3 linked regions of the Pseudovibrio sp. M1P-2-3 genome follow. The protein of the gene in region 3 interacts with the protein of the main gene of each other region in a pairwise test. Links are inferred from orthologs where the notes say so. Each region holds a gene or a part of one and is shown on either strand. Other genes may lie near its edges. The genes, in order: secG, ybgC and secA.

Region 1 (7,643 bases), 2.0 Mb from region 3 along the record:
TAAAGTTTTCAGCGGAAGGCACTTCAACTTTGTTACCCTCCTGGCCTATGCCGGATCTATTGAAGGGAGCAGATGTTTCTAGGTTAAGCTTGAAACGACTTGCGATTTCCTGAAATGTGCTGCCACCTGCGCGAGCATCTTCAATTTCCTCATAGAGGTTCTGGATTTCATCCTCGGCAATAGATTCGGCAATTTCCTTGCGTAACCGAGGCTCTTCCTGCTGAAGAGAAGACGTTGTCGCTGGTTCTATTTTGTTAACTTTTATGATTACATTGGATAGTTTTCCATTGATAACGCCGCTTGTTTCGCCTTCAGCTAAGGCAAATGCCGCATCTGCAATAGATTGGTCCAAAAAGCCAGATTTCGTCATAAGGCCAAGATCGACATCACTTTCAGTCAAATCTCTTTCACTCATGATATTCTCAAAGCTGGCTCCGCTTTGAAGCTGCTGTGCGGCTTCTTCTGCTTGGCTTTCATTGGCAAATGAAAGTTGGAAAACTTGACGCTGCTCTTTTGTTTGAAGTCTTGGCTTCTGGCGCTCATACTCTGCTTTTATTTGCTCATCTGTAACAGATTGAGGCAGAGCAACGGAGGCTGGAGTTAATTCAATAAATGTGGCTTTACGGAACTCTGGGGCACGGTAATTTGCTTTGTTTTCTTCAAAGTAACTGTTTAGCTCTTCTTCTGTTGGTGGTGTTACTGTACCAACAAGAGTTTCGGGCAGAGAAACAAATTGAATTACACGTTCTTCGTTTTGATATTGATATGCCAACTGTACTAAAGGTTTGGGAGCCGCAACATCTCCCGCAAGAGCTTCGACAAGCTGTTGCCTTTCAGCCAGTTTTTGCTGAAGAACAACAAATTCATCCGAAGAGATCTGAACTGCGCGTAAAAAGTTGTTCAAGCGGTTACGGTCGAAAGTTCCGCCTATTCCTTGGAAACTTGGATCTTTTTGAATGACTTCCAAAATAGCGTCATCTGAGACGCCAAGTTTCAATGATGTTGCCTCATCATTTACTGCAGCCTCGGCTATCAACCGACCCAGAACTTGCCCCGGTATACCAAAAGCGGCCCCTTGTTCAGCCGTAATCTGCTGGTTAAGCTGGTTTGAAAGTGCACTTAGCTCACGTTGATAAGCCTCCTGAAATTGCAAGGTAGAAATTTCAGTTTTACCGACTTTTGCGACTGAGTCATTCCCAAAGCCCGTAAAGACATCAGCAATACCCCAAACGGCAAAACTGATTGCAAGTAAGCCTATAAGTACTTTTGCAATCCAAGAACCTGCCTTTTTCCGCAGCGTGTCCAGCATATTAAAATCCGTTCTTTTGTTTATTTCCTTAGAAATAACACAGTTGTGTCAGCCCGTTGTACAAGGTTGGCGGATAATAAAGTTCCTTTATGATTTGAGCAAGCTCAGTCAAGATTGAACACAGTGAAAATATGAGGGTTTTTGTGAAGTTGTGCAAAAAATAGCAGTATTTGTAGCTGTTGTGGCTCAAAGTGGGTCCTACTACGCGAGTAGGAAAATAATAGTGCGTTATAGGCTGCCTGTATAACTAGATGGTTCGCTCTTCTTTTATAGTTACCAGTCTAAAGATCGACGCATACGTTCCCATGCTGAAAGCTCTTCCACTGGTAAGCCTGCTGGGGGAGTTGGTTGTGCGAGTGGCCTTCTGCGAGTAAAAACCGGAAAGCCCCAGTATGGAGGGTTTGTTACAGGCGGAGCTGTAACAATAGGTGGAGGCCCGCCTTCTAAAGGAGCAATATAATTTGAACTAACCCATCCATTTCGACCGGCATAGACAACTAGACACCAAGAGAGGCAACCTCTTACCTCCAGATAGTTCCCGTAGGGAATAATCAGAACGACTTCGTCATCGAGGCTAGGGCCTGTACGAAAGTTGAGTGGCTGTGTGGTTCTGGCTGGCCATGCGAACACTTCAGATGCAAAAAAAGTAAATAGAATCAGAGATGTAATCAAGAGGTGGCGGAAAGTGCGCATTCCAAACTACCCTATTGCAAATTAAGTATTCTGCTGAGCCTATCTCAGCAGAAGGATGCGCACTATTGGCAAAAGCTGAAAGTTCCCGACCATAAGAGATTAGCTAGCGATGATAGCGAGATCTAGGATATTATCTGGGCTGATGACTAGGTAACCATTGTGTTCTCTTGGGTCCGCATTTTTCGCAAATTTTTCAAACCGTGATAGCTCTTTGAAGCGACAATGAATGGCCGCTAGTTGCAAGCCCTGTGTATTGTTAGGCGCAGCTAAGTCGTAGAGAGCTTTGTAGGCGGAGGGGGAAAGGACCTGAATGGATACATTCCCTGTCTCAAGCTCCAGACCTAGGCTGGATAATCGCGCACTTTTAGATCCAGTGAGAGCTTTCAAGTACTCATGGTGATCGGCAGGGTTATCGGCTACAAGAACAATGGATGATATATCTTCTGCGCCATTAGAGTGGGTAGCTAGTGCTGAATCAAGCTGTGTTTTAGTGTTACTAAAGCTATGCGAAGAAAAAGAAATCTCAGAAGTTAGTGGGTCCCGAGAAAAAAGACATGCAGCTTGGTTGGAGTTATCTGGCTGCAAAAGGCGTCTGTCAACGTAATCTCCAAATCCGGCAGTATTCAATGCAGCGTAATCTCTTTGAATATCTTGACTGCTAAATGAAAGCTCAGTCCTGTGCAAAGAGGATTTCGAAGCATTTTGTAGATATGATCTGAGGGCAGATTTTTCGTGAAAAGGAATCGGTTGAGCCGAATTTTTCTTCTCTGAAAACAGTTGAATAGTAACATTCTTCAAAGATATCTGATGGTAATTATTATCAGATGTAAGAGAACTTATGTTCTCTACAGAAAAACCGAGCATAGTCCATTGCTTAACTGCCTCGTCCATAGACGAGACAGTTTTAATAATATTCTTAAGGGCAATTGCCATGAAAGTTCACCCTATACCAAGCGGCTGTAATCCCGTGCAGCAGCAACAAAAGATGCAAACAACGGGTGAGGCTCAAATGGACGTGATTTTAACTCAGGGTGATATTGGACCCCAATAAACCAAGGGTGCTCTGGGATTTCAACGGTCTCGGGCAAATAGCCATCAGGTGAAGTTCCAGCAAATTTCAGGCCAGCTTGTTCCAAACGCTGGCGGTAGTCGATGTTGACTTCATACCGATGGCGATGGCGTTCAGAGATATTCTGATTGCCATAAACTTCCGCAATGCGTGAGCCCTTTTCTAAGAGTGCATCATATGCGCCTAAGCGCATTGTGCCACCAAGGTCACCATCATGATTACGGGTTTCTTTTTCATTTCCTTTATTCCACTCGGTCATCAATCCGACAACAGGCTCATTGGTTGTGCCGAACTCTGTGGAACTAGCCTCTGCAATGCCAGCCATATTTCTGGCAGCTTCTACAACGGCCATTTGCATACCAAAACAGATGCCAAAGTAAGGAATTTTATTTTCTCTGGCATATTTGGCCGCGGCAATTTTACCTTCTGAGCCACGTTCGCCAAAGCCGCCCGGAACCAGAATACCGTTCACATTTGAAAGGTAAGGGGCAGGATCTTCCTTCTCGAAAACTTCAGATTCGATCCAGTCGATATTGACTTTGACAGAGTTTGCAATCCCGCCATGTACGAGGGCCTCAATAAGAGACTTGTACGCATCTTTAAGGACTGTGTATTTGCCAATTACTGCAATATTGACCTCACCCTCGGGGTTTGCCAATGAATTAGAAATACGCTCCCAGCGCGAGAAGTCTGGAGCAGGGGCGCCAGTAATACCAAATGCCTCCAAGACTTGCTCATCAAGACCTTCTTTGTGGTAGGCAATCGGCACATCGTAGATGCTTTTCGCATCATATGCGGGAATGACGGCCGATTCGCGAACATTACAGAATTGCGAAAGTTTTCTGCGTTCAGCTTCGGGAATCTGGCGGTCACAGCGGATGAGAAGAATATCAGGCTGAATACCAATCGAACGCAGCTCTTTTACCGAATGCTGTGTAGGTTTGGTTTTCATTTCTCCAGCGGCTGGAATATATGGAAGAAGCGTCAAATGAATGAAAATTGCCTGACCTCTTGGCAGGTCATTCCCAAGCTGGCGAATAGCCTCAAAGAAGGGAAGTCCTTCAATGTCACCAACGGTTCCACCAATTTCACACAGTACAAAGTCGTAGTCTTCGTTTCCATCCAAAACGAAATTTTTGATTGCATCGGTCACGTGCGGGATAACTTGTACTGTACCGCCCAAGTAGTCGCCGCGACGTTCTTTTGCAATAATTTCTTGATAGATACGACCGGTGGTTATGTTGTCCTGCTTATTTGCTGGACGACCTGTGAACCGTTCGTAGTGTCCCAGATCAAGATCAGTTTCGGCGCCGTCATCTGTGACATAACACTCTCCATGCTGATAGGGGCTCATCGTGCCCGGGTCTACATTGAGGTATGGGTCCAACTTTCTAAGACGAACCTTGTATCCACGAGCCTGCAAAGCAGCGCCGAGAGCGGCTGATGCTAGTCCCTTTCCAAGAGAAGACACAACACCGCCTGTAATAAAGATGTAACGCGCCATTGATCGCTACCGTATCCTTAGGAATAGCACCTCAAAGGGTACTAATTATTATGGTTATTAAACGCAAGAAAACGAGCGCTGCGTTAAACGCAACGCCGTTATTATAATGTTCGATGTACCTTTCAGCACAAAAGAAGTTTATTGTGCTGCGGGCACTTGTGGTCCTGATGGCTGAGCTGGAGCCTGTTGCTGACTGTTACCTTGCAACTGCTCTAACAAACCTCTACCAGTATCTTGAGTTTGCTCGCTTTGAACAGCTGTAGGTACATTATCAAGCAAAGAGCCTGGTCGTTCATCCCAACGGGAAATAAGAGCCAAACTTAATGAGGTGATAAAAAATACAGCAGCGAGTATAGCTGTGCCACGTGTGAGGACGTTGGCTGTACCACGGCTTGTCATAAAGCCGCCGCCACTGCCGCCGCCTCCTCCCATACCCAGAGCTCCGCCTTCAGAGCGTTGCAAGAGTACAAGAGCAACCAAGGCCAGAACGACCATTAAGTGTATTACGATAAGAACGGTTTCCATTGGTACCCTTGATGCCTTTGAATTACGTTTTCACGCGTTTCTAACCGAAAAAAGTTCAGCTTTCTACCCTCAAGGCAAAGCATTTTAATAGACTGCACGTATTCTTGTTGTTGTTTTTCTTGTTTCTAGTAATTTGGTTGCCTTTTTGAGGAGTGGAACCTGACAATTCATGTCTGATGCAGTTGGCTGAGTAGGATCGGTTGTTCTACCCCCATAAAGAATAGGAGTTTTAGGAGCTTGCTGGATGTAGGATAAAGGTGTTTTGTATCGAGTATGCTTTTGAAGTAGTTCCTCTGCACTTTGAATAAGGTTTAGTGTGTATTCACGAAAATTGGCTATTTTTGATTTTGATGGCACCCTCGCCACTAGTGGTGAGTGGTTCTATGATGTCTACAACAATATCGCCCGCAAATATAAAACGCGCGTAATTTCCTTTGAAGAGTACAAGATGTTGAAGGGGAGAAATCCACGCTTTGTCATCTCATACCTGAAAATTTCCGGTTGGAAGCTCCCTATACTTGTTCGTGAAGTCAGAAAAATGGCAACTAGAGACGTTGATATGTTTCAAGCCTACGACTGGGTATATGATGTTTTGAAGGATCTTAGGGAATTAGATGTCTCCATAGCAGTTGTGAGTTCCAACTCGGAAAAAAATATGAGGTATGTGCTGGGTGGTCAGGTTGCTAGCCTGATTGATTATTATTCCGCCGGTGTGTCGATCTTTGGGAAGGCGCCTAAGTTTAAAAAGGCTATTAGAAAATGTAAGGCATCACACTCATCCACCTTTTCCATTGGAGATGAGATACGGGATATCGAAGCTGCGCGTAAAGTTGGAATAAAGAGTATTGCAGTGTCTTGGGGCAATGGAACCTTTAGCTCACTAAAGGATATGAACCCGACTGCTGCGGTTGAAAGGCCTGAAGAAATTCTGACTTTGTTTCAAAGTGGAAGTCACTCGAGATAATGGGGTGTTTCTATTCGATCACTGTTTTTGAGGAGCTTTAGAAGGGGCAATAGATATTCAGTAGAGGGAGTTGCGTCCGTACTTGGGCCTTCTAAAGAAGGACAATTTCAATAAAAATTAGGAAGTGTGTTTTCGTATCAGCTAGGTATATAATCATACAGCTAACGAGTTTTTCGAGCACACTCCCAAGGAGCTTAAGATAGAAAGTCCGCTGCCAATCGTCTGTCTCTCAAAGGGCGTACGACTTCAATGGATTTATGATAAATATCATGAGCCTTAAAGGCACTTAGCTGTTCCTCATTTTCAAATTCACCGTAAACTACAAAATCAACCCAGTTCTCAGAGATACTGTCTGTTTTTATATTTCGACCAACTTCCAAATGCATACAAAAAGGATTTTGCTTCAATAAGTTTAGTCCCTCATAAACTTTTTCTCTATCCTTTGGATTTTTGGCATTAAACAAAACTATATGGCGGATCATTACAAACTATGTCTCTCTTTGGACGCTTTGAGTGGTTTAGTTAAGGGGGTAATCTTTTAGTTTCGAATTAGCAAACAGTCTATATGAAGGCAACGTGTGCGGTATAAGGTCTTTGAGTAGGGTATTAGTTATATGCAGGCTATTTTCTGACATCGGTCAGCTGAGTTCTTGATGAATTGCATTTTAAATATATCTTTAAATACAAATGGATAAAGTAAAGTCTTGAATTGTGAATATTCGGCTTCTCTCATGTGTTTAATTGAAAATGAAGCCTGTATTGCTACAGGCCTCACTCTTTGAAAATATGTAGATAAAGCCAAATGGCACTACTATGCGCAATTAGCTACAACCGCTCGTACTGCCGCAAGTGTCGCATTTCAAGCAAGTCCCGTTGCGGACCATTGTGAAGTTACCACAGTCGGAGCAGCTTTCACCTTCGTAGCCTTTCATACGGGCTTGGGCTACTTGCGTGGCCTTGGAAGTTTCCGCTTTCACCATTTCGACTTTACCGCTGTCTCTAGAGCTATCAGAGTTTTTGCTGAGAGTCTGCGAAATGACAGTTGAAGTTGATGTTACGTGGGCTGCAAAGCTTCCACCGTCTTCGTTTCCTTTAATTAGGCGAAACTGTTCGGTCTGTCCCCTTACAAGCCCGTGAGACACTACTGCAGGTTGCGCTTCCGCATCTTGTTTGCCTTCATTGAAACGCGAAACCGATGTGGATGTTACAAGACTTTCCGGAGGAACATGGGCAAGGTCATTTCGGCCAAGGTAGGAAACTGCTAACTCTCTGAAAATATAATCAAGAATGGAAGTGGCATTTTTAATTGCATCATTACCCATGACCATACCAGCAGGCTCAAAACGGGTAAATGTAAAAGCATCAACGTACTCATCCAAGGGAACTCCATATTGAAGCCCCAAAGAGATAGCTATTGCAAAGTTATTCATTAACGACCGGAACGCTGCACCTTCCTTATGCATGTCAATGAAGATTTCACCGATGCGTCCGTCTTCATACTCACCGGTCGTTAAATAGACCTTGTGTCCGCCAACTGAGGCTTTTTGGGTGTACCCTTTACGCCTGTTGGGCAGCTTTT
Region 2 (7,631 bases), 3.7 Mb from region 3 along the record:
CACGCGGGGACCAGACGGGGGTGGAGTAGCTGCCTGGCCCAAAGCTGATTCTCTGCGCATTTGTACCATTTGCATTCATGACATATAGCTGTTGAGAGCCGCCACGGTCACTTTCAAAGACAATTTGGCGACCATCTGGGGAGAAGGACGGACTTGTATCAATTGCTGCGATATTTGTAAGCCGTGTTGTTTCCCTGCTGAGCAGGTCCATCACAAAAATGTTTGCATTGCTGCCCTGTTGCAAACTCATGGCCACCTTCTGACCATCAGGGGAAAAGCGGGGAGCAAAAGTCATACCGGGGTAATCCCCCAAAATCTCACGTTGCCCTGTTTCGATGTTAAACAAGTAAACCTGAGGGCTTCCCCCCACGTAGGACATATAGGTAATTTCTTGATTAACCGGAGAAAATCTCGGCGTTAGAACAAGGTTATTCCCTCTTGTCAGGTAGCGAATATTCGCCCCGTCCTGATCCATTATTGCAAGCCGCTTGCGCCGCGCATCTTTTGGACCGCTTTCATCTATGAAAACAATACGGGTGTCAAAATACCCCTTTTCACCCGTCAGGCGTTCATAAATGGCATCAGAAATTATATGGGCCAGACGACGCCAGTTATCGGGCGATGTGAAAAACTGCTGCCCAATGAGCTGCTGTCCTGCGTAGACATCCCATAGGCGAAACTCAGCTTTCAACCGCCCGTCCGGCTCCTGATAGAGGGACCCCGTTACAAGAGCCTGCGATCCAATTGTGCGCCAATCACCGAAGCGCGGCTGGGTGTTCACATTCATGCTCTGTTGGATAAATGCAGCCGGGTCAATGGGCTGGAACAGACCGGAGCGGCGCAAGTCAGCCTGAATAATTTCAGTTATATTCTTTGCAAGCTCGCTTTCCACACCCGTCCCACCAAAATCCGGCAGGGCGATGGGCATAGGTTCAACCTGTCCCTGTGTAATATCAATTTCCACAAGAGCAGCGGCAGGCTGTGCTGCAAACACAGCTCCCATTGCCAAGCCTAAAGACACCAAAGAACAGCGAACCCATTGGCCAAATCGATGTAATGGTAGATGGTCGCGTGTCAATACCTCACACATGGACCTTTGCTCCTTTGAAACTCTCATCAATACCCAAGCATTAAACGGGGATCAAAATTTAGAATGACAGTTTTCCATGCCTCATATTTTGAGGCTGGTAATGAATAGGGACTGCACCGGTAAACGGCACGAATTGCGCTTTGACTTGCAGCTCCAAATGCCGGATTGCTGTTGGAGTTCAAAATACGGGGAAGGCCTTCAACTTCCCCAGAACGCCCCATATTGAATTGCAGTTTTACAACCAGTTGTTCGGCCCCGGGCGCACCTACAGGTGGGTTCCAGCATTGAGCTACCTGAGAACGCAGAGCATCCAACTCTGATTGAGACATGTGCACATTCGTCTGACCTTGAGCAGAACCAAGAGAGGCTACTTTCTGCGATTTTTGGGCACCAGCAGCCGTGGGTGTCGTTTTATTCAGCAAAGCTGCAATATCATTGGGGTTGAACTTCGGTTTTTCCTGTTGCTTCTTGGGCCTGATGCGCACCTTTGGTTTCGTACGGGGGCGCACGCTCACCACTTGTTGAATTTCCTCAGCCTTTTCAACGTCCGGCCCAAGTTCTGCTTGAGGTGTTGGTACCGTCTCAACACTCGCAGTATATTCCGGTTCCAAGGCTGGCTCGGGCTCAGGAGGAGGTGTTTGCTCGGTTATAGATGCAGTTTGAGCCGGCTTTTCCCCCTCAACCGGCTTGGGGGCCTCAACGTTTGTCTCACCTGTTGCCTGTTCCACTTCAGGCTCGTCCACAGCAGGCTTTTTAGTTGGTGGGGCTGCGGCCTCTTTAATTTCCTTTGCGGCCTTAGAACCCAATTGGAGTTTCGTGATTTCTGATTGAGGGATAAGTTCAACAGGTAAAGAATCCACAGGCGGGGCCACCAAGCCCTCCACAGAAGGCAGGGCTACAACCCCCGCAATCAAAACCCCAAGGTGCAGGGCTGTTGAAACAACAAGTGCACTGCGCATGCCCGATTAACTACCTTTTTCATCCAGTGTTACAAGCCCCAAACGCTTATAACCTGCAGCATTAATCCGCCCCATAACATTCATAATAACCCCGTAATCGGCGTCCCGATCTCCCCGAACGTAAATGCGCTCATCATAGCCATTTTGAGCAATAGCCTCTAATTTAGCCACAAGCTCATCGACTGCGATTTTCGTATCCTGAATGTAAACTTCCCCATCAGCCTTAATTGATATAGCGATGGGCTCCGTCTCCCCTTCCATGGGCTTTGCTCGTGTTTCAGGCAGATCGATAGGAACTCCGACAGTCAGCAAAGGGGCAGAAACCATAAAGATAATGAGCAGCACCAACATCACATCGACCATCGGCGTCACATTAATTTCACTCATAGCCGCGTGGGACCGGCGACGACGCCCGCGTCTACCGCTACTACGCCCCTGAGTTTGATTGCCTCCTGCATTCATACCCATGTTTTATACCCGCTCATCAATTCGGCGGGACAAAATGGCAGAAAATTCGTCGGCAAACCCTTCCATACGCGCGCTGAGTTTTCCAGCATCTGCCTGTAGTTTATTGTAGGCAATAACAGCGGGAATAGCTGCCACCAGCCCCAAACCTGTTGCAAACAAAGCTTCTGCAATACCCGGCGCAACAACTGCGAGGCTGGTATTTTTAGAAGCGGCAATTGATGCAAAGGAGTTCATAATTCCCCAAACTGTCCCGAATAAGCCAATAAACGGGGCTGCTGTTCCAACTGTTGCAAGGAACATCAGCCGCTTCTCAAAACGCTCCACTTCTCTGGCAATCGTCAGATCCATCGTGCGATCAATCCGCTGTTGCAGGCTGGCAATTGCCGGACGGTCTCCCTCATGCGAGCGTTTCCACTCTTTCATTGCAGCCACAAACAACGCTGCCATGCCATTATTGGCCCGTGCTGAAAGCGAATTATAAAGATCTTCCAAAGACTGGCCGGACCAGAACACGCCTTCAAAACGGTTCATTTGCCGCTTTGCACGCGAAAACAGCACGGCCCGATCAAATATGATCGCCCAACTCCAGACGGAAGCAAAGATGAGGCCAAGCATCACCAGCTTGACGACAATATCAGCTTCGAAAAACATGGAAAGATAGGAAAGACTTGCCTCAGGCCCTGCAAGAGCGACTTGAGAAACACTATCAGAGTTCATTGGGTATTGGACCTCTTGCCCGATTCTTCAACGCACAACACAAAACGGCACTGCCCCGCCGCTATTTGGCGCATAACTGGAAAACGATTTAAGCCTTCCTGCCCTGCGAATTTGTCAAAACTTCGACTGTGTGCACTTCACACACACTTATTGAAAAGACCGTGTTAAGGTTACTGAAGAATTAAAAGAGCTCCAACTCCAGATAAATTTATTGAAAAATGCCTATGAATTACGACTTGGAAAATTATGCAAAAACCTGTCCTTGCAGCCGTTTTGCCAGTCCTTCAGGTAAACGCCTTGGGCGACCATCTGGAGAAATAACTGCTATTGTCACACGGGCCCGAAACAACGTATCCCCAAACAGAGTAACACTTTGTGAAAGTACAAAGCGCGCACCTTTTTGAGTTTCAATAGTAGATATCACTTCCAAAAGGTCATCGATTCTGGCGGGTTTTAGAAAGTCGATCTCCATATGGCGTACAGCAAAGGCGAGAGGTTCGCCATGGACACCCTCGCCCAATTCGCGGTGATGAATCCCACAAAGTCTTAAAAAGTTTGTACGGGCCCGTTCAATAAACTTCAAATAGGCAGCGTGGTACACAACACCGGTAAAATCCGTATCTTCATAGTACACGCGCACCGGAAAGCTGTGTCCACCTTCAATAAGACGGCCGGAAATATCAGGCCAGGATTCTTGTCCTGATTGGTTAGTCATAGAGCTTTCTCTTTAATCATCATTGGGGAACAGGCCCATTTGAGGGGCCATGGAAGATGATGGTACAGCCAAGCCAAGATGTTGAAAGGCAACTGGCGTTAAAATACGCCCGCGAGGCGTACGCTGAAGATAACCGTTCTGGATCAAGTATGGTTCAACAATATCTTCAATGGCGTCACGAGGCTCTGAAAGTGCTGCAGCAATGGTTTCAATGCCCACCGGGCCACCACCGAAGTTCAAAGCTATCTGATTTAGATATCTCCGATCGAGACTATCGAAGCCTGCGGAATCCACCTCCAGCTGAACAAGTGAACGATCAGCCAAGGCTGCATCTATCTCTGCCATGCCAGCAACAATTGCAAAGTCCCGTACTCTTCGCAGTAGCCTTCCAGCAATTCGTGGTGTTCCCCGTGAGCGCTTAGCGACTTCCCGAGCCCCTTCATCACTCATACCAATGCCGAGCAAACGTGCTCCACGTTTGACAATCAACTCCAGCTCTTCAGGTGTATAAAACTCCAAACGAACCGGAATACCAAAACGATCCCGTAAAGGAGTTGTTAGCAGACCGAGGCGTGTGGTCGCGGCTACAAGCGTAAATTTAGCAAGATCAATCTTAACGGAGCGGGCCGCTGGCCCCTCCCCTATGATCAAGTCCAGCTGAAAATCTTCCATAGCCGGATACAAGACTTCTTCAACTGCTGGATTTAACCGGTGGATTTCGTCAATGAACAAAACATCCCGATCCTCGAGATTTGTCAGGAGCGCAGCCAAATCACCAGATTTCGCAATCACCGGACCTGAAGTTGCGCGGAAATTAACGCCCAGCTCCCGAGCCATAATCTGCGCAAGAGTTGTCTTACCCAAGCCCGGAGGGCCAACAAACAGGACATGGTCCAGAGCTTCGTTTCTCTGTTTTGCCGCTTCAATGAAAACCTTGAGGTTCTGTCGTGCCAGCTTCTGCCCTGTAAATTCATCAAGTGATTGAGGGCGCATCCCACTATCAATTTCATCACCACGAATTTCAGGGGTTACTAAGCGCTGCTCATTCTCTGTCATACTGCAAGTTCCTTAAGCCCCAAGCGAATGAGCGTTTCAGCTGAGGCATCCTCGCCCGCAGTTTTTAATGCAGCAGCCACAGCGGCACTTGCCTGCGCTTGTTGGTAGCCCAGATTAGACAGGGCAGAAACCGCATCTGAAATTGAATTAGAGGCTGTGTTCTCTTGCAGGCTTGATGAAATGGCAATTGTACCCCCATCCACTGACGCAAAGTTTGGCGCTTTATCCTTCAGCTCGCTCACAATGCGTTCAGCCACACGCTTACCCACACCGGGAGCACGTGTCACAGCTGTTTTATCTCCCAAGGCGATAGCATTGGCAACCTCTGATGCTTTCATAATTCCGAGAATGCCCAGCGCAACCTTGGCTCCAACACCTTGAACAGTCATCAAAAGACGAAACCATTCCCGCTCTGTATCGTCATGGAAACCATAGAGTTTGATCATATCTTCACGGACAAATGTATCGATGGAAAGTACAGCAGCCTCTCCTACCCTTGGCAGGCCCTGCAATGTACGGGACGGGCAGTGTACCTGATAGCAAACCCCCTGAACATCCAGCAGCACGAAGTCATCGCCAAAACTATCAACTATGCCTTTTAATTTCCCAATCATTTAGAACGCGCCTCCGCTACGGCAAGCCTATCGCCCGCACTTCCTCTGTGTTGAGCATGACATACAGCAATGGCCAGAGCATCCGCGGCATCATCACTATTGAAGGTTGCTTTCGGCATTAGAACTTTCACCATCATACGAATCTGCTCTTTATCCGCATGCCCAGAACCCACAACAGTTTTCTTCACCAAATTAGGCGCATACTCTGCAATTTTGAGGTTATGAAGTGCAGGAACAAGCAAAGCAATACCTCGAGCCTGCCCGAGTTTCAAAGTAGCGCTCGCGTCTTTGTTCACAAACGTGTTCTCAACCGCGGCTTCATGCGGAGCATTGCGTTCAATTACCTGATACAGGCCATCATAGAGCTGCTTCAAGCGTGAAGCCAGATCATAGTTGCTATTGGATGTTATTGTACCGCTGCCCACAAAGCCCAGTCGATTACCTTGTGCTTCAATAAGTCCCCAGCCAGTAAAACGTAAACCGGGGTCCACTCCCAAAATTCTAATTGGATGCCTCATGGAACAAAGGGGTAACAAAACTTTTCACTTTAGGCTACTGGCCCTGCCCCTCAATAACCTAAAAACAGCGTTTATTGACCGATATAAATATCCGTTTTATTTACCCAGCTCCGAAAGGCCTTCCCAACCCCTGTTCTATTTTCCGGATTTATTTGCTAATTCTGTTCGCAACTTGTAGATTCGAGCAATAATCTACCCTATATGAACGGATCATTTACAGAATATGCCAAGAGAGCCCCTCGATAAAATCGATTTGGAGATACTTAAAAACCTGCAGGAAGATGGCAGACTGACCAATGTAGAGTTGGCTAATAAGGTTGCCCTCTCTCCCTCCCCATGCCTACGACGAGTAAAAAACCTTGAAGAAACAGGAGTTATCAACGGCTATCAGGCATCGCTTGATCGAAAAGTTGTTGGGCTGGGAATGACGGTGTTTGTGGAGTTACGCGTAGCAAAACAAAGTAGAGACAAAGTGATCGCCATACAAACAAGACTCGTAGAACAAAGCGAAGTCGTTTCATGCCATTTGGTGTCTGGCCAGTCAGATATTCTGGCGGAAGTTGTTGTTCCTTCTTTGGAGGCCTATGACAGTTTCCTCCAAGATTTCTTGATGACACTTGAGGGCGTCGAAGATGTGCGTTCAAACTTTGCAATTCGAACCTTAAAGGCTAATGGCCCCCTCCCCCTGCAACACCTCGAAAAGTCCCGCTAAACAAAAAAGCGGCGATTGGATCAACCGCCGCTTGAATTTCTACTTTAACAGTACAGTTAGCCCAGCTTTGCCAAAGTCTCTTCATCAATATCAAAGTTAGAAAAAACGTTTTGCACGTCATCATCTTCATCGAAGAGATCCATCAACTTCATGATCGAACCAGCTTTATCTTCATTGACGGGAACAAGGTTCTGCGGCTTCCAGATAACCTTGACAGATTCAGCTTCTCCAAGTGTACCTTCCAACGCCTTTGAGACTTCAGACAAGTCTTCAAACGCACACAAGATAGTATGACCATCTTCATCGGAGACTACGTCCTCGGCACCCGCCTCAATGCCAGCTTCTAGAACAGCGTCAGCTTCACCAACTTCCTCCTTATAGACGATCTCACCCAGGCGATCGAACATAAATGAAACGGAACCTGTCTCCCCAAGAGAGCCGCCATACTTCGTGAAGTAAGAGCGAACTGCTGCGGCTGAACGGTTCTTGTTGTCGGTGAGCGCCTCAACAATAATTGCGGTTCCACCAGGGCCGTAACCTTCATAGCGAATCTCGCTATAGTTTGCCCCGTCACTTTGCTGGGATTTCGCAATAGCGCGCTGAATATTGTCCTTGGGCATTGACTGCCCTTTGGCATTTTGTACAGCCAAGCGTAAACGCGGGTTTTTATCCGGATCAGGATCGCCCATCTTGGCTGCTACGGTAATTTCTTTAGAAAGTTTGGAAAACATCTTTGACCGCACAGCGTCCTGCCGCCCTTTGCGGTGCATGATGTTTTTAAA
Region 3 (8,163 bases):
AGTCAGACAGATCAAACCTCGCGGGTCGCCGGCAGGGCTATGGAAGGTTCAAAGTCCACGACGCTTACAATGCACTCCTTGAGTGAGGCAGCAGACCATATTGGAGATGCAGTTAATTTGATCAGGGAAATTGCTAACCAGACCAACCTGCTTGCTTTGAATGCTACAATTGAAGCTGCGCGGGCAGGGGAGCATGGCAAAGGCTTTGCTGTTGTCGCGGCCGAGGTCAAGCAGCTTGCCAACCAGACTTCACAGGCAACCGAGGAGATCGCGCTTCAGGTTGGCTCGATACAGGAGGCCTCAGCCAATGCTGTTGAAGCCATCGGGGATGTCGGAAATGTCATTGAGGAGATGAACCAGATTGCATCAGCAGTTGCCGCCTCTGTGGAACAGCAAAATGCAGCAGTCTCTTCCATATCTGAAAATGTGGCCAATGCGAATCAAAGTGCTTTGAGAGGGGCAGAAGCAATGAAGACGGTTGCGCAGGCCTCTCAAGCTTCAAGGGCCTCTGGAGATACCGTATCCAGCCTTGCTACTGTGCTGTCTGATGAAGCCGGTCATATTCGCAGTGAAGTCACCGCATTCCTTCAAAAGGTTCGTGCAGCTTAATCTGGACTTTGAAAAGGCTGCCGCATTCTGGCAGCCTTATTTACTTCTTGTTCAGCGTGTATTTTCCAAAATGAGAGAAGCCACCTGCCTCGGGTGTTCATATTGCAGCATGTGGCCCGCCCCCTTAAAGCTGTGCAGCGCAATGTTGGCGGGAATGGCCTTCGTTTGAGAGTAGGGCAGAATTTGATCGTCTGTTCCCCAAAGAAGTTTAATGGGAAAGCTCATATCGCCCAGTTTTTCTATGGGAAGCACACCTTGGCCTTCAGCCTTTAAAAATGCTCCGTGAACTTTTTCAAGTGCCTCTATCGCGCCCTTACGAGCTCGCTCGTTTGCGAGGTGAGCGGAAATTTTCCATGGAATTTTATGACCCTTTCCAAAGAAGTGATGAAGCACTTCGTCTTGTGCTTCTGCAGTTTTGGAAGCTGCGTATTGCTGAAGAACCGCACCGTTAATCTCTTCACCAAATCCCCCGGGACCAATAAGAGTGAGGCTCGCCACAATTTCAGGGCTTCTCATGGCAATCAAACAAGCAATAGCTCCCCCCATGGAGTGCCCAACCAGATGGACGCGGTGCAAGTTGAGTGCTTTCAGGGAGCTAGCAACGGACTTGGCGGCGCTGCCCGGGCTTCCAATCTCGGGCCAGTTGAGGGCGCGCCCATGGCCGGGCAGGTCAAAGGCAATTGTTTCTCGCTTGGCTTCCAATGTTGTTTGGAGTGGTCTCCAAGAAGTTGCATCCGACCCGAAGCCATGAATAAAAATAGCTGGCGCTTTTTTGCCATTACCAGCTTTTGAATAGGGCAGACAGGATGTCTGGGTGGAAATGATCTCGTCCATAGTGCCTCCAAAACATTGTTTTTTATTAAATTTGAATACTTAGATGTCTTTGCGTAATCTCATGGTAAATTCTATTGATAAGTTGTTGATAGTTTCATTTACACTCAAAAATCGTAGAGACTGCATATGAAAGCAGTTTACTGACGCGCCGTAACTTGTACATTTGCCAGACTAAAACAAGCATACTTGAGCAGGCGGGATTGTTCTATGAACAATCACGAAGAATTTTCATGGCTTGAGCCGTGTTCTCAAGCGTAGGACATATAGTATTTCACAGTAAAGCGTGAATTCGATTTTTCGTTGGGGGAAAAATGTTGTCGGGGATTCGGATATTTATTTTAACACTGCTGCTTACTGTCAGCTCCTTTTTTGTCATGCCGATTTCAAGTGAGGCAGGGCAATATTGGGATCCGCAGCAAAGCAAGTGGATCGTATACCGTGAAGATCCGCGGTTCATGGAAGCTTCGGTTAAGCGTAAATATAAGCGCAAACTTGTACGTTATCGTACCGATGAAGAGCCGGGCACAATCATCGTTGATACAAAGGGCCGATACTTGTATCACGTACAATCCAAGGGCAAGGCTATGCGCTATGGAATTGGCGTGGGCCGTGATGGGTTCCGTTGGTCGGGCAATGAGAAAGTGACCCGCAAAGCTAAATGGCCGGGTTGGACACCGCCACCAGAAATGCGCCGCCGTGAGGCCGCAAAGGGGCGTAAGCTTCCTTCATATATGAAGGGTGGACCTGAAAACCCTCTGGGTGCGCGTGCATTGTATCTGGGATCTACCATCTACCGCATTCATGGAACAAATGAGGCTTGGTCAATCGGTAAGGCTGTGTCTTCCGGCTGTTTCAGAATGTTGAATAGCGATGTTGAGCATCTTTATGAGCAAGTGGATATTGGTACGAAAGTGGTGATCGAGCAGGGATAACCACCGCCTTTTCTACAAAAGGCCGCCGTTGAGAAAACAGGCGGCCTTTTTTATGCACTAAAATAGAACATTACCCAGAGTATGACTTTACGACCATTTTTATTGTTTTCGTTTTCCCAGTAGGCGCAATCGTATGAGCTACGTCCTACGCTCTCTTGCCTTGGTACTTCTTACCCCTGTCGTAGGTCTCTTTATTGTTGCAGGTACTGCAATCCAGACACAAAGGATTCGTGTTTTTAATTTCTCTGGTTGGTTTGTTCTTGTATCCCTTATTTCGTATATAGGTTGGATATTTAGTCTAGCAATTCTATTTGTACCGGGCAGTAAAGGTTTAAATAACTTTGGGGCTGATCCAAGAGAAATACTGCAATCTTAACGCCTTAAGAATACAAGTTTGATGATTTGAAAAAGTCATGACGCATATTATAGGAAGCAAATAAAAAGGCCGGAAAACCGGCCTTTTTGAGTCTTGTTATACCAAGCTGCCGTGGCAGTGTTTGAACTTCTTACCCGAGCCGCACGGACATGGCTCGTTGCGTCCCACCTTGCCCCATGTTTCAGGGTCTTGAGGGTTGCGGCCATTTGGTGCCTGCTCCGCTCGAATTTGTGCCAACTGGCGATCAGCAAGCGCGAACTCGTCTTCACCGGTAGTTGCGTCCACGTGATGGCCGTGCATTTCCGGCAATTCAGCGTTCGTTGGAAGCTCCGGGGGCTGCTGCTGCATTAACTCCACATGCATCAATTGTGTTGTGGTGGTTTCGCGAAGGTTTGCCAGCATGGATTCAAAGAGAGAGAAGGACTCTGTCTTATACTCTTGCAATGGATCACGCTGCGCGTAGCCGCGGAGGCCAACAACGGCGCGCAGATGATCCAGATTAGCCAGATGCTCGCGCCATAAGTTGTCAATGCTTCGCAACAGGACCGCTTTTTCGATCTGGCGCATCACATCTGCACCATAGTTGGCGGTTTTTGCAGCCATTGCTTCAGCGGCGGCGCGTTTAATGCGGGATTCCACCTCTTCGTCGGCAATACCTTCCTCGTTGGCCCAGTCAACAACTGGCAACTGCAGAGCAAGCTTTTCTTCGACTTCTTTCTGAAGGCCTTCTGTATTCCACTGCTCAGGATATGCCTTTTCTGGAATGTGGAGTGCAACGAGACCTTCTACGGTTTCTTCTCGCATTTCCGCTACAGCTTCAGCCACAACGGTGTCATCCATCATTTCAAGACGCTGCTCGAAAACAACCTTACGCTGATCGTTCATAACATCGTCGAACTTTAGCAGGTTTTTACGAATGTCGAAGTTGCGAGCTTCAACCTTTTGCTGCGCCTTCATCAATGCCTTGTTGATCCAAGGATGGATGATAGCTTCTCCGTCTTTTAATCCCAGCTTCTGCAGCATGGAGTCCATGCGGTCTGATCCAAAAATGCGCATCAGGTCATCCTGGAGAGACAGGAAGAACTTGGAGTGACCGGGATCTCCCTGACGACCGGAACGGCCCCGCAGCTGGTTGTCAATCCGGCGACTTTCATGGCGCTCTGTTGCGACAACGTAGAGGCCACCAGCGGCTAGTGCGCGTTCTTTGAGAACTTCGAACTCTTTGCCGATTGCTTCTTCTTTTTCTGTACGCTCAGCACCTTCAGGCATATCACCAAGCTCGGCGGCAATGCGCATCTCAAGGTTACCGCCCAACTGGATATCCGTACCACGCCCAGCCATGTTGGTCGCGATGGTGACGGCCCCTGGAATGCCGGCCTGAGAAATAATCTGAGCTTCCTGCTCGTGGTAACGGGCGTTCAGAACGGCAAAGATTTTTGCGTTCTTGGAAGTTTCGCGGTCAGCATAAAGCGCAGCAAAGGCATTGGCGTCAGAAAGGTCCGCTTGCTTATAGCCATGCTTTTGAAGTTGCTGGGCCAGAATCTCCGACTTTTCGATAGATGTGGTACCAACCAGAATAGGTTGTTCTCGCTCGCGGCATTCATCAATAAGATGCAAAATAGCGTTGAACTTTTCATCAACAGTCCGGTAGACCTCATCGTCCTCATCAACACGCTTGATAGGCTTGTTCGTCGGAATATCGATCACTTCCAAGCCATAGATGTCCATGAACTCTTCGGCTTCCGTCATGGCTGTACCGGTCATACCGGCTAGCTTATCGTACATGCGGAAGTAGTTCTGGAAGGTGATGGAGGCTAGCGTCTGATTTTCTGGCTGGATCGCAACTTTCTCTTTGGCTTCTAGCGCTTGGTGTAGACCTTCAGAGAAGCGGCGACCGGGCATCATACGACCGGTGAATTCGTCAATAATAATAACTTCATCATTGCGAACGATGTAATCACGATCCCGCTGGAAAAGCTTATGGGCTTTCAAACCTTGCTGCAGGTGGTGAACTGTGGACACGTTCTCTACATCATACAGCGAATCGCCTTTGAGAAGCCCTGCATCAGAAAGCAAGTTCTCAAGGTTTTCGTTACCATGTTCGGTGAAAGTCGCCGAGCGGGCTTTTTCGTCCAGCTCGAAATCCTCATCCGTAAGCTTTGGAATAAACGTGTCGATTGTGTTGTAAAAATCAGTACGATCTTCCAGTGGCCCTGAGATGATAAGAGGCGTACGGGCCTCGTCGACCAAAATGGAATCCACCTCATCCACAATCGCGAAATGATGCGGTCGCTGAACCATTGATTCGCGCTCATACTTCATATTGTCGCGCAGGTAATCGAAGCCGAATTCGTTGTTGGTGCCGTAAGTTACGTCAGCTTTGTAGGCGTCTCCACGCTCTTCATCGCTAATGCCATGAACAATCAGACCGGTTGTCAGACCAAGGAAGCGGTAGACCTGCCCCATCCACTCAACGTCACGAGAGGCAAGGTAGTCGTTCACTGTCACAACGTGAACACCCTTGCCTGTCAAGGCGTTGAGGTAAACCGGAGCCGTGGCCACAAGGGTTTTACCCTCACCTGTACGCATTTCGGTAATCTGGCCGGCGTGAAGAACCATGCCACCAATGAGCTGAACATCATACTGTCTAAGGCCAAGAACGCGCCGGGATGCTTCTCGCACTACTGCAAAAGCTGGTATGAGCAGGTCATCCAGTTTCGCGCCTGCTGCCAGCTGGCTTCGAAATTCTTCGGTTTTCGCTTTCAGTTGCTCATCGCTAAGCGCTTGCATTTCAGGCTCAAGGGCGTTGATAGCCGTGACCTTATGTCTGAGAGCCTTAACCGTGCGGTCATTCGCAGAACCAAAAATTTTACGGGCGAGTGCGCCGAGCCCCACCATATGCGGACCTTCCTTTGTCAGGTGTGCTAGATCAATCGATCAGCTACAACCTAGAAATCTTCATATTTCTGATTTATGCAGCCTCAGACCCCAAGCGAGTCAGTCGGTTGCCCCAGCGGATTAAGCATGTAAGCGAAAAGAACCGGGCGATTGACAGATAAGTTGGGGGGATGTGGTTGTCAACGCTAACAACCGTTGCAAACTGCGCTTTATCATCGTGACGTTGCTATTGGATCAACCTTTTTTGATTACAGTGATTATTCTGATGGCATCCAGAGAAAGAGAAAAACATGACTTTAGCCCTTTCCAGACCACTTAAAGGCACTGTTGCTGCTGCCGCTTTTGTATTGTGTCTTGGTGTCGCAAATGCCCAGGAGAAAGACCCCAATGCGGTCGTGGCAAAAGTTGGTGATGTAACTATTACTGAAGCTGACATTGCATTAGCTGCACGCGATTATGCCCAGCAACTCCAACAGGTGCCACCAACACAGTGGCGTGGTGTGCTCACTGATGTGCTTGTTGAGATGACCCTTTTCGCTAATGAAGCTGAAAAAGAAGGTCTGGATAAAACAGAAGAATTTAAACGCGCGATGAATTTGGAGCGCCTACGCGCCCTACAGAATGCTTATTTCCAGAAAAATATCCAAGGAACAATTACTGAGGCCGAGCTGAAAGACGCTTACGGTAAAAAGTTCGAAAACTTTGCAGGCTCGGAAGAGGTTTCTGCACGTCACATTCTGGTTGATTCAGAAGAAGAGGCAAACGGTATCATTGCTCAGTTGGACAAAGGCGCAAACTTTGAAGAATTGGCCAAAGAAAAGTCTACGGGTCCAAGCGGTCCAAATGGTGGGTCACTAGGTTACTTTGGTAAAGGCCAGATGGTTCCAGAGTTCGAGAAAGCTGCTTTTGGGCTTAAGCCGGGCTCCTATACAAAAGAGCCTGTGAAAACCCAGTTCGGTTATCACATCATTAAGAGTGAAGATAAACGTCAGCAGCCTGCTCCTGCCTTTGAACAGGTAGAAGGTCAGCTTACGCAAGAAATCATGGCTCAGAAGTTCAAAGAAAACATCGAAAAGCTGAAAGAGAACACCAAAGTGGAAGTGTTCTCTGCAAACGCTGAGGGCGACAAGGCAGCTGTTGAAAGCAAATAAGTAAAGCTGAACCTTTAAATAAAGACTTGTCATAGGGGCTTCATTTGGCTAACGCCTGATGAAGCCTTTATTTTTTGTCGGTCTTTCTGGAGGGTTTTCATGAGTGCTGCAATTTCACCCCTAGCTCCAAAGTCTTATCCTGAACTGCCAGAGATCAAGGGACTGCGATTTGCAACGGCAGAAGCTGGGGTAAAGTATCAAGGGCGAGAAGATGTCCTGTTGATGCTTCTGGATGGGCCAGCCCACATTGCAGGCGTTTTCACACAGTCCAAGTGTCCGAGTGCTCCAGTTGATTGGTGCAAGGAAAACTTGCCTCAGGGTACAGTGCGCGCAATTTTGATTAACTCCGGTAATGCCAATGCGTTTACGGGCAAAAAGGGCAGGGCAGCCGTTGAACTCACTGCAAATATTCTGGGCAACGCTACCGGCATTGACCATAAAGAGATCTATCTGGCGTCCACTGGCGTAATTGGTGAGCCGCTGCCTGCAGAGCGTTTTGTAGCCGTGATGGATCAGCTCATAGAGCGCGCTGAGGGAAAGAGCTGGATGTCTGCGGCAAAAGCCATCATGACAACAGACACCTATCCAAAACTTGCAACAAAGAATGTCAAACTGGGAGACACAACCGTCACTCTCAACGGCATCGCCAAGGGTGCGGGTATGATCGCCCCGGATATGGCTACCATGCTGGGTTTCTTGTTTACAGATGCGGCCATACCCGCTCCTATCTTACAATCCTTGCTCTCTCAAAGCGTTGGTGGCTCGTTTAATGCCATTACGGTGGACAGTGATACCTCCACGTCAGATAGTGTCCTGCTGGCGGCGACAGGCGCCGCAGGCAACGAACCTGTGAAGAGCGAAAATGACCCACGTCTTCAGGATTTCAAGGCGGCACTGTTTGAAATGATGAAGGACTTGTCCCACCAGATTGTCAAGGATGGGGAAGGTGCAACCAAGTTTGTGGAAGTACACGTGAAAGGGGCGGTTTCAAACGAGTCTGCCAAGAAGGTTGCACTTTCTATTGCCAATTCGCCTCTCGTGAAAACAGCGGTTGCGGGTGAAGATGCGAACTGGGGCCGCGTAGTTATGGCCGTGGGTAAAGCTGGAGAGCCTGCCGACAGAGACCGCCTTGCCATCTGGTTCGGAGATATCCGTGTGGCCGTAGATGGAGAGCGGGACGATGATTACAGTGAAGATGCCGCTTCACAAGTCATGAAGAACGACGAAATTCTATTGACCGTGGATCTGGGACTGGGAGATGGCTGCGCATCTGTTTGGACTTGTGATTTGACAAAAGAATATGTGGCGATCAATGGCGATTATAGATCTTAATGGCTGTGGTCCGGTTGCGCCTGAATGCAGT

What was found.
Region 1: the proteins of secA (region 3) and secG interact in binary tests that used the Escherichia coli proteins (3 or more experiments, as listed by UniProt). The link is inferred for Pseudovibrio sp. M1P-2-3 from one-to-one orthologs.
Region 2: the proteins of secA (region 3) and ybgC interact in binary tests that used the Escherichia coli proteins (3 or more experiments, as listed by UniProt). The link is inferred for Pseudovibrio sp. M1P-2-3 from one-to-one orthologs.

The regions. Positions count from the first base shown.
Region 1 is NZ_JARRCW010000001.1:2,359,806-2,367,448, reverse strand. What follows is about bases 3,408-6,217. They hold secG (preprotein translocase subunit SecG), read right to left. Parts: upstream 5,101-6,217; coding sequence 4,714-5,100; downstream 3,408-4,713. Other genes in these bases: P6574_RS10270 (HAD hydrolase-like protein), read left to right, coding at 5,432-6,064; P6574_RS10280 (CTP synthase), read right to left, coding at 3,408-4,575. Also shown: P6574_RS10295 (SurA N-terminal domain-containing protein), read right to left, coding at 1-1,309; P6574_RS10290 (SH3 domain-containing protein), read right to left, coding at 1,583-2,002; P6574_RS10285 (hypothetical protein), read right to left, coding at 2,102-2,935; more of P6574_RS10280, read right to left, coding at 2,947-3,407; P6574_RS10265 (Dabb family protein), read right to left, coding at 6,259-6,546; P6574_RS10260 (vitamin B12-dependent ribonucleotide reductase), read right to left, coding at 6,886-7,643. UniProt on the Escherichia coli protein: Subunit of the protein translocation channel SecYEG. Overexpression of some hybrid proteins has been thought to jam the protein secretion apparatus resulting in cell death; while this may be true it also results in FtsH-mediated degradation of SecY.
Region 2 is NZ_JARRCW010000001.1:592,420-600,050, reverse strand. Bases 2,215-5,012 are described here. They hold ybgC (tol-pal system-associated acyl-CoA thioesterase), read right to left. Parts: upstream 3,950-5,012; coding sequence 3,479-3,949; downstream 2,215-3,478. Other genes in these bases: ruvA (Holliday junction branch migration protein RuvA), read right to left, coding at 5,002-5,012; ruvB (Holliday junction branch migration DNA helicase RuvB), read right to left, coding at 3,962-5,005; tolQ (protein TolQ), read right to left, coding at 2,521-3,234; tolR (protein TolR), read right to left, coding at 2,215-2,517. Also shown: Tol-Pal system beta propeller repeat protein TolB, read right to left, coding at 1-1,003; P6574_RS02875 (cell envelope integrity protein TolA), read right to left, coding at 1,117-2,049; more of tolR, read right to left, coding at 2,056-2,214; more of ruvA, read right to left, coding at 5,013-5,619; crossover junction endodeoxyribonuclease RuvC, read right to left, coding at 5,616-6,137; P6574_RS02840 (Lrp/AsnC family transcriptional regulator), read left to right, coding at 6,361-6,849; P6574_RS02835 (YebC/PmpR family DNA-binding transcriptional regulator), read right to left, coding at 6,906-7,631.
Region 3 is NZ_JARRCW010000001.1:4,341,520-4,349,682, reverse strand. The notes cover bases 2,648-5,977. They hold secA (preprotein translocase subunit SecA), read right to left. Parts: upstream 5,650-5,977; coding sequence 2,848-5,649; downstream 2,648-2,847. Other genes in these bases: P6574_RS19145 (peptidylprolyl isomerase), read left to right, coding at 5,940-5,977; P6574_RS22185 (DUF805 domain-containing protein), read left to right, coding at 2,648-2,751. In the rest of the region: P6574_RS19165 (methyl-accepting chemotaxis protein), read left to right, coding at 1-609; P6574_RS19160 (alpha/beta fold hydrolase), read right to left, coding at 661-1,443; P6574_RS19155 (L,D-transpeptidase), read left to right, coding at 1,755-2,375; more of P6574_RS22185, read left to right, coding at 2,509-2,647; more of P6574_RS19145, read left to right, coding at 5,978-6,800; bifunctional glutamate N-acetyltransferase/amino-acid acetyltransferase ArgJ, read left to right, coding at 6,900-8,132; P6574_RS19135 (GNAT family N-acetyltransferase), read left to right, coding at 8,113-8,163. UniProt on the Escherichia coli protein: Required for protein export, interacts with the SecYEG preprotein conducting channel.